One region of the Neisseria weixii genome, then DNA from elsewhere that is predicted to be linked to it. Evidence: predicted binding sites of a transcription regulator. Region 1 holds the regulator's gene; each other region holds the start of a gene.

Region 1 (2,209 bases):
CCGGCAGCAGCATTGCACGTGCCTTTAGCAAAGCCAAGCTGGAGCAGCCGGAGGTAGCTTTGGCTGCAGCCGATGCCGATGTATTGAAAACGTATGTCAAACTGGGCTTGGGCGCGGGCTTGATGGCGAAAATGGCTTACGATCCGCAAGCCGATCAGGATTTGGAATTGATTGATGTCGCCCACCTGTTTGAACCGTCACCCACATGGATTGCCATCCGTTCCGATACTTATTTGCGCGGCTATACTTATGACTTTATCAAAATGTTCGCCCCGCACTTAAACCGCGAAACCATCGATCGTATTTTGTATGCGCCGATTGTGGAAGATTTTTCTATTTAAAGCGTTCATATTTGCTTAAAATATCAAAAGGCCGTCTGAAGTTTCAAACCGGCCTTTCTTTTAATGTCCAAGCCTTACATAGCATGCGCACAGCCAGACACCATTTTTTTCAAAGCCCGCGAATCAAGAATCTTGATATGCTTGTGTTCCACTTCAATCAAACCTTCGTGATGGAACTTCGACAGCGTGCGGCTGACAGTTTCCAATTTCAAACCCAAATAGCTGCCGATTTCCTCACGCGACATGCGCAAAATGAAATCATTGGCGGCAAAACCGCGCGAATACAAACGATTCGACAAATTCAACAAAAACGCAGCCAATCGCTCTTCGGCACGCATATTACCCAACAACAGCATCACGCCTTGATCACGTACAATCTCGCGGCTCATTAAGCGGAAAAAATGGGTTTGCAGACTTGGAATGTTTTGCCCTAACTCTTCCATATGTGCAAACGGTAATTCACACACTTCGCTGTCTTCCAAGGCCACGGCATCACAGCTATGAACATGCGAACAAATGCCGTCCATGCCGATCAACTCACCCGACATAAAGAAACCGGTTACTTGGTCGCGACCGTCTTGGCTTGCCACTGTGGTTTTAAAAAAACCGGCACGAATGGTAAACAAAGAAGTAAACGGCTCGCCGGCACGGAACAGATACTCGCCTTTTTTCAGACGGCGGCTCTGACGGATAACGGCATCCAATTGGGAAAATTCGTTAGGCATCAGACCAACGGGCAAACAAAGTTCACGCAAGGAACACGTGGAACACAGTGCTTTCAATTGATGTGTAGAATTGTGTGCGGCCATAAAACAAACACCTTTGTTATAAAACTTCTTGTTCTGACTGAGCTTCCCTTGACTCATATCAAGACAGGTTTATCATAATGTGGCATTCTAGCAAACTAAATCGAGTTTTACTAATTCGTTAAACAAAATATAACACAACACGACCATCATGAAAATAATCCCGATACAAAACAACGAACTACCAGAATTCGACCGCGATTTAATTGCCAAGCTTCCGACAAGCGGCCCACGCTATACTTCCTACCCCACCGCCGACCGCTTCCACGATGGTTTCCGCGAAGCCGAATACACCCATGCGCTGCATTTACGCGGTCTGGGCGCGCTCAATAAGCCTTTATCGCTTTATATTCACATTCCGTTTTGCAATACCATTTGCTATTACTGCGGCTGCAACAAAATCATCACCAAAGACAAAATCCGCGCCGATGCTTATATTGAGTATCTCGAGCGTGAAATGGAACTGCTCGCCCCGCATCTCAACGGCCGTCATCAATTGGCGCAACTTCACTTCGGCGGCGGCACCCCGACTTTTTTAAGCGACGACCAGCTTGAGCGTGTGTTTAAGATGATTCGCAAGCATTTCCAACTCATGCCCAACGGTGAATACTCCATCGAAATCGACCCGCGCAAAGTCAGCCGCGAAACGGTACACAACCTCGGCAAACTCGGCTTCAACCGCATGAGCGTAGGCATTCAGGATTTCGACCCGAAAGTGCAAGAAGCGGTCAACCGCATTCAAAGCTTTGAAGAAACCAAAGAGGTGATTGATGCCGCGCGCAAAGCCGGCTTCAAATCCGTCAGCGTCGATTTGATTTACGGCCTGCCGCATCAATCGGTAGAAAGCATGAAAGCCACCATCGATACCGTGCTCAGCCTCGATCCCGACCGTTTGGCACTGTATCACTATGCCCACCTGCCCCATATTTTCAAACCGCAACGCCGCATCGATACCAATGCCGTACCGGGTAGCGAAGAAAAACTCGATATGCTGCAATATTGCGTGCAAACCCTGACCGGCCGCGGCTATGTATTCATCGGCATGGACCACTTTGCCAAACC
Region 2 (2,209 bases), on a different contig from region 1:
GCTTGCGCCGCTAATGCCGATAATAAGCCGCCGTGTCATGCATTGCCTTTCTGTGTCAGGCCGTCTGAAAGCGTTATTATAGAATACAAATTGTCTATCCGTAGCAATATCCGATAAAATAGCGCATGATTTGATAAGGCCGTCTGAAAGCGCTGTTTTGGCGCCGTTAAAATAAAGGATAACAATATGGCAAAAATGAAAGGCGGTTTGGGCCGCGGTTTAGATTCCTTGATTTCCAATGGGGTGGACAACAGTACCAGCGACCGCCTGACCTCCGTCGACATCAGCGATATCCAGCCCGGCCGCTATCAGGCGCGTGTGCAGATGGATGACGAAGCGCTGCAAGAGTTGGCCGATTCGATTAAAGCGCAAGGCGTGATTCAGCCGGTGATTGTGCGCGAACACGGTTTGTCGCAATACGAATTGATTGCAGGCGAACGCCGTTGGCGCGCGTCGCAATTGGCCGGATTGACTGAAATTCCGGTAGTGATCAAAACCATCAGCGACGAAACCGCGCTGGCGATGGGTTTGATCGAAAACCTGCAACGTGAAAACCTGAATCCGATTGAGGAAGCACAAGGCTTGAAACGCTTGGTCGATGAATTCGGTTTGACGCATGAAACCGTGGCTAAGGCCGTCGGCAAAAGCCGCAGCGCAATTTCCAACAGTTTGCGTTTGCTGAGCTTACCCGAGCCGGTGCAGGATATGCTATACCACCGCCACTTGGAAATGGGGCATGCGCGCGCATTGTTGACGCTGCCGGTAGTTGAGCAGTTGGAATTGGCGCAAAAAGCAGTGAAAAACGGCTGGTCAGTGCGCGAAGTAGAGCGCCGCAGTCAGTTGGCGCATCAAAGCAAAGAAGTCGAGCCGAAGAAAACCATCAGCCCTGATGTTCGGCGTTTGAATGACGTATTGACCGAGCGTTTGGGCGTGAATGCCGAAATCAAAACCACCAATCAGAAAAAAGGCAAAATCGTGTTGCATTTCGACACGCCCGAAACATTTGAATATCTGCTGAAACAATTGGGCATTCAATACGAAGCGTAACCTTTATTTCAGAGGCGAGGCCAAAAAATTTTAAGTAAACTGTTTCTTTTACACAAAAAAATGATAATTAAGGCCGTCTGAAATTTCAAACGGCCTTATTAAAATCTGATTGAAATCAAAGGGATTATTTGAAGTTGAGGGATGGAATATGTTAGGTGTTTATAAATTGTTGTATTTCAAGATTAATAAGCATGTAACAATGTGTAATTTGTGTTAAAATCTTCACGGAATAGCAATTGCCAAACTGCCAAACAGAGAACTTTTCTTAAATTGACATATCCTCAAATAATAACGTTTCACAAAGCTTAACAATCGCTTGACGACATAGCACTTCTTGATTATAGTAGCCTCGCTTTAGTATTGTGGCTCAATCGCCTTAAAAATATGAAGCAAATTTTAATTTTACAAGTGATTGTCTTGCTTGCAGTTTCTGCCTTAAGTGCAATAATTGTAGGCAAAAGCGGTTTTTGGTCGGCCTTGGTCGGCGGAATCACGTATCTCATCCCTTCATCTATTGCAGTTTTACTTTTAAAGCTTGTTAAAAATAATCCTTATCTGCAAAGCAGGATGTTTATTTTTGGAGAAGTTTTAAAAGTAGTGCTGTCGCTGGTGTTGATGCTGATTGTGTTTGCAATTTGGCATGAATCGCTGGTTTTTCTTCCGTTTTTCTTCGGATTGCTCGGCGTCAGCCATTTGGTTTTTTTGTATTACTTGAGAGTTAAAGACTATGGCAGGTGAATCTATGACCGCTGCCGACTACATCAAGCACCACTTGCAAAGCTTGACCAGTTTGTCGGACGTAACCCAAGGCCAAGGCCTGAAAAATATTGCTGATTTCTCTTACATCAACTTGGATGCAATTTTCTTTGCCGTCGTGTTGGGAATTATCGGTAGCTTTATCTTATGGCGTGGTGCCAGGAAAGCAACAGCCGGCGTGCCCGGCCGCTTTCAAGCTGCGGTAGAAATCCTGTTTGAATTTGTGGATGATATGTGTAAAAGCATTATCCATAATGAGCAGTCCCGCAAAGCCGTTGCGCCATTGGGTTTGACCTTGTTTGTATGGATTTTCCTGATGAATGCCATGGACTTGCTGCCGGTTGATTTGTTGCCAGTCGCCTGGCAGGGTATTACCGGTGATCATCATGCATTATTGCGTGTCGTA
Region 3 (2,209 bases), on a different contig from region 1:
GGCATTTGGTCGCTTCCATTGGCGGCGCCGATATGCCGGTAGTGGTATCGATGTTGAACTCATACTCCGGTTGGGCGGCCGCAGCGGCGGGCTTTATGCTCGGCAACGATTTGCTGATTGTTACCGGTGCGCTGGTAGGCTCGAGCGGCGCGATTCTGTCGTATATCATGTGTAAAGCCATGAACCGCTCGTTTATTTCGGTGATTGCCGGCGGCTTCGGCACCGACGGCACCTCTGCCGCCGCAGGCAGCGAAGAAGTGGGCGAATACCGCGAAGCCAAGCCTGCCGAAGTGGCAGAAATGCTGAAAAACGCCTCGAGCGTCATCATTACCCCGGGCTACGGCATGGCGGTGGCACAGGCGCAATATCCGGTGGCCGAAATCACCGAGCTTCTGCGTAAAAACGGCACCGAAGTGCGCTTCGGCATCCACCCCGTTGCCGGCCGTCTGCCCGGCCATATGAACGTGTTGCTGGCCGAGGCCAAAGTACCTTACGACATCGTATTGGAGATGGATGAAATCAACGACGATTTCCCCGACACCGACGTGGTGCTGGTGATCGGCGCCAACGATACGGTCAACCCCGCCGCACAAACCGACCCCAATTCGCCGATTGCCGGCATGCCGGTGTTGGAAGTGTGGAAAGCCAAAGAAGTGGTGGTGTTCAAACGCTCGATGAACACCGGCTACGCAGGTGTGCAAAACCCGCTCTTTTTCAACGAAAACAGCGTGATGTGCTTCGGCGATGCCAAGAAAACCGTTGATGATATTTTGGCCGAACTGAAAAAATAAGCCGAAACCGACTTGAGGCCGTCTGAAACGTTTCAGACGGCCTCATTACATGGAATAACAAAAATACACCCTTGAGTTATATCAAGCGCGACAGCGTTTCACCACCGTAAAATAACGCTTATATTCAATACGGACAATAAACATGAGTGATTTATATCCACATGAAATCCTGCGCGCCACCGCTGATAAAGGCGTCGCAAAAGGCAATGGTGACGCGCTGCAACTCAGCGTCTTGGGCTTTTTGGGTGGTGCATTTATTTCCATCGGCTATCTGGCCTACATCCGCGTAGTCGGCGGCATGCCGGAAGAAATGGGCAGCTTGGCCACCTTGCTCGGCGCGGCTGTTTTCCCCATCGGCCTGATTTGTATTTTATTGGGTGGCGCGGAACTAATTACCAGCAATATGATGGTGCTGCCAGTGGCCCTGATGATGAAAAAGATTACTGCTGCTCAATGGATGCGCAACTGGCTGATTGTATCGTTGACAAATGTACTCGGCGCATTTTTTGTAGCTTGGTTTTTCGGCCATTTTTTGGGCTTGACCGAAGGTCATTACCTACACGAAACCATTACCGTGGCAAAAACCAAAGTCTCGGCAGACTTTGCACATGCTTTCGTGTCCGGCATTGGTTGTAACTGGATGGTGGCGATGGGTGCGTGGCTGTGCTACGGCGCGCATACTTACGGTGGCAAGATTTTGGCGATTTGGTTTCCAATTATGATTTTCGTGTTAATCGGTTTTCAACACGTTGTTGCCAACATGTTTGTCATTCCGGCTGCGATTTGGGGCGGTGCCGATATTTCTTGGGCGCAGTTTATGCACAATATGGTGTCGGTTTACTTGGGTAATGCGGTCGGTGGCTCAATATTTGTCGGTATGCTTTATGTGTTGGCTTACCGAAAGCAAGCAGAAGCAGCTGATTCTACGCATTGATAAAACGATTAAAAAGGCCGTCTGAAAAATATTTTTCAGACGGCCTTTTGCTATGCAGCACCCTAAATTATTCTGGCGCTATCCTAAGCTTTTATAGCTTGTGTTGCTGGTTGACATCTGTGATTGACGTTTCAACCGGTTTTTCATCGGTTTTGGCCATCACTTCACGATACCATCTCGGGTGGTGTTTTTTCGCCCATTGTTGCGAAACCACGCCCTCGGTCATAGCACGAACCGTGCCTTTAACCCAAATAGCTGCATAAACGTGCACGATAATACCGGCAATCAAGACAATCGCAGCACCGGCATGGAACAGCAACGCCAAACGAATCACCGAAATCGGGAACATCTCGGCAAAATACGGACGCCATGCGATGACACCAGTAATCACCAACACCAGCATACAAGCCGTCATTAACCAAAACATGCCTTTCTGACCGCCATTGTATTTGCCGACATCACCCACTTCATGGCCTTTCAAAAT
Region 4 (2,209 bases), on a different contig from region 1:
CGCGGCCAAACGACATGGCGGCACCGTTTTGCGATTTCACAGCAGCCAAGTAAGCGAAGTAAGTCCACTGAATCGCTTCTTGCGCATTGCTCGCCGGTTTAGAAATATCGTAGCCATAAGACGCTGCCATTTCTTTCATTTGCGCCAAGGCATTGTATTGGTCGTTGATTTCTTCGCGGCGGCGGATTACTTCCTCCAAATTCACGCCGTTTTCCAAATCTGCTTGCAACGAGTTGTATTGATTTAGCTTGTCTCTCATCAAGAAATCAATACCGTATAAAGCCACACGGCGGTAGTCGCCAATAATACGGCCGCGACCATAGGCATCAGGCAAACCGGTAATCACGCCTGATTTGCGGCAACGGCGGATATCAGGGGTATATACGTCAAACACACCTTGGTTGTGTGTTTTACGGTATTTGGTGAAGATTTCTTCGACTTCAGGATTCAAATCAACGTTATAGACCTTACACGCATCTTTCACCATTTTCAGACCGCCAAACGGCATGATGGCACGTTTCAAAGGCTCATCAGTTTGCAAGCCAACGATGGTCTCCAAATCTTTATCAATATAACCCGGCGCATGACTGGTGATGCCGGAAACCACTTGCGCATCGATTTTGTAAGGCTCATGGGTGCGGTTTTCGACTTTGATGCCTTCCATTACTTCTGCCCACAATTTAGTAGTGGCTTCAGTAGCTGGCGCTAAGAAGCCGGCATCACCCTCATAAGGCGTGTAGTTTTTTTGAATAAAATCACGGACATTTACATTGGTTTCCCAGTCACCGCTTATAAAGCCCTCCCAGCCTAATGGGCGTTCTTGTACATCAGCAGACATATCAAACTCCTGTTTTAAATAAAGTAAAATCTAAAGCAAACTAGATAATTTATATATGTAAGAATAGCACTTTTTAAGATGAAAAGGTAGGAACAAAAAATGAAATAAAACTACTTATCCAGTTCGATTTGATTTACATCAAGTCCGATTGCAGCTACTTAAAACTACATTTGGATTACCCTGAAATTTTCTAAAAATCAGCGTAGAATAAAACAATCCAGCCCTTAAAATCTTGTCGATTTTAAGGGCTGGATTTCAGACGGCCTGTTATGCAAACGGATGGTGCAACACAATAGTCTCTTCACGATCAGGGCCGGTCGAAACAATCGCTACCGGCGCACCGCAGATTTCCTCAATGCGCTTCAGATAGGCTTTGGCATTCTGCGGCAAAGCATCGTATTCTTTCATACCGAAAGTCGATTCCGTCCAACCCGGCATCGTTTCAAAAATCGGCTTGCACAATTCCACTGCATCCGAACCGCAAGGCAGGATGTCAGTTTTGCTGCCGTCCGGCAATTCATAGCCTACGCAGATATTGATTTCCTCGATACCGTCCATCACATCCAATTTCGTGATACACATACCGGAAATACCGTTTACCTGAATAGAGCGTTTCAAAGCCGCCGCATCAAACCAACCGCAGCGGCGTGCGCGACCGGTAACCGAGCCAAACTCATGACCGCGCTCGGCCAAACCTGCACCTACTTCGCAGAACAACTCTGTCGGGAACGGACCCGAACCCACGCGTGTGGTATACGCTTTCACGATGCCCAACACATAATCCAACATTTGTGGACCTACACCTGCACCGGCAGAAGCTGCACCGGCCAAGCAGTTAGATGAAGTCACAAACGGGTAAGTGCCGTAGTCGATGTCAAGCAAAGTACCTTGCGCACCTTCAAACAGCAATTTTTCACCGGCTTGTGATTTATCGTTCAACACGCGTGATACATCCGTAATCATTGGCACAATGCGCGGTGCTACTTGCTCAATCACCGCCATCACATCTTCCGCTTTTACCGGCTCTGCACCATGCAAATGCTGCAACTGCACATTGTAATAAGCCAAAATCGCTTCTAATTTTTCAGGGATTTTGTCCAGATTCAGCAGATCACCGACGCGAATCGCGCGGCGTGCCACTTTGTCTTCATAAGCAGGACCGATACCGCGACCGGTGGTGCCGATTTTCGCTTTGCCACGAGACGCTTCACGCGCTTGATCCAAAGCGATGTGATAAGGCAGAATCAAAGGTGAAGTCGGCGCAATTTTCAGACGGCCTTCTACATTTTTGACACCGGCGGCGTTCAATTCGTCGATTTCACCCAATAATGCTTCCGGCGAAACCACCACACCTGAGCCGATAAAGCAATC

The links. Region 1 encodes FNR, which switches genes on or off when oxygen is low (the NO sensors DNR and NnrR bind a similar motif). Its sites were predicted from a motif close to TTGATNNNNATCAA; they were not measured.
Region 2: a site for FNR is predicted at 1,153-1,166, ahead of ACFPVS_RS12585 (ATP synthase subunit I). Genes of this name have one in related genera too.
Region 3: a site for FNR is predicted at 863-876, ahead of ACFPVS_RS09980 (formate/nitrite transporter family protein). Genes of this name have one in related genera too.
Region 4: a site for FNR is predicted at 967-980, ahead of pflB (formate C-acetyltransferase). Genes of this name have one in related genera too.

The regions. Positions count from the first base shown of each region.
Region 1 covers NZ_JBHSPY010000031.1:23,709-25,917, reverse strand. Annotated here, with positions in the region: gene ACFPVS_RS11510 (CysB family HTH-type transcriptional regulator) at 1-341, shown strand, start outside; gene fnr (fumarate/nitrate reduction transcriptional regulator Fnr) at 416-1,150, opposite strand; gene hemN (oxygen-independent coproporphyrinogen III oxidase) at 1,299-2,209, shown strand, end outside.
Region 2 covers NZ_JBHSPY010000041.1:6,366-8,574, reverse strand. Annotated here, with positions in the region: gene ACFPVS_RS12595 (UbiX family flavin prenyltransferase) at 1-39, opposite strand, end outside; gene ACFPVS_RS12590 (ParB/RepB/Spo0J family partition protein) at 187-1,047, shown strand; gene ACFPVS_RS12585 (ATP synthase subunit I) at 1,432-1,785, shown strand; gene atpB (F0F1 ATP synthase subunit A) at 1,775-2,209, shown strand, end outside.
Region 3 covers NZ_JBHSPY010000022.1:18,260-20,468, forward strand. Annotated here, with positions in the region: gene pntB (Re/Si-specific NAD(P)(+) transhydrogenase subunit beta) at 1-791, shown strand, start outside; gene ACFPVS_RS09980 (formate/nitrite transporter family protein) at 928-1,725, shown strand; gene ACFPVS_RS09985 (formate dehydrogenase subunit gamma) at 1,817-2,209, opposite strand, start outside.
Region 4 covers NZ_JBHSPY010000005.1:52,617-54,825, forward strand. Annotated here, with positions in the region: gene pflB (formate C-acetyltransferase) at 1-838, opposite strand, end outside; gene ACFPVS_RS04610 (adenylosuccinate synthase) at 1,106-2,209, opposite strand, start outside.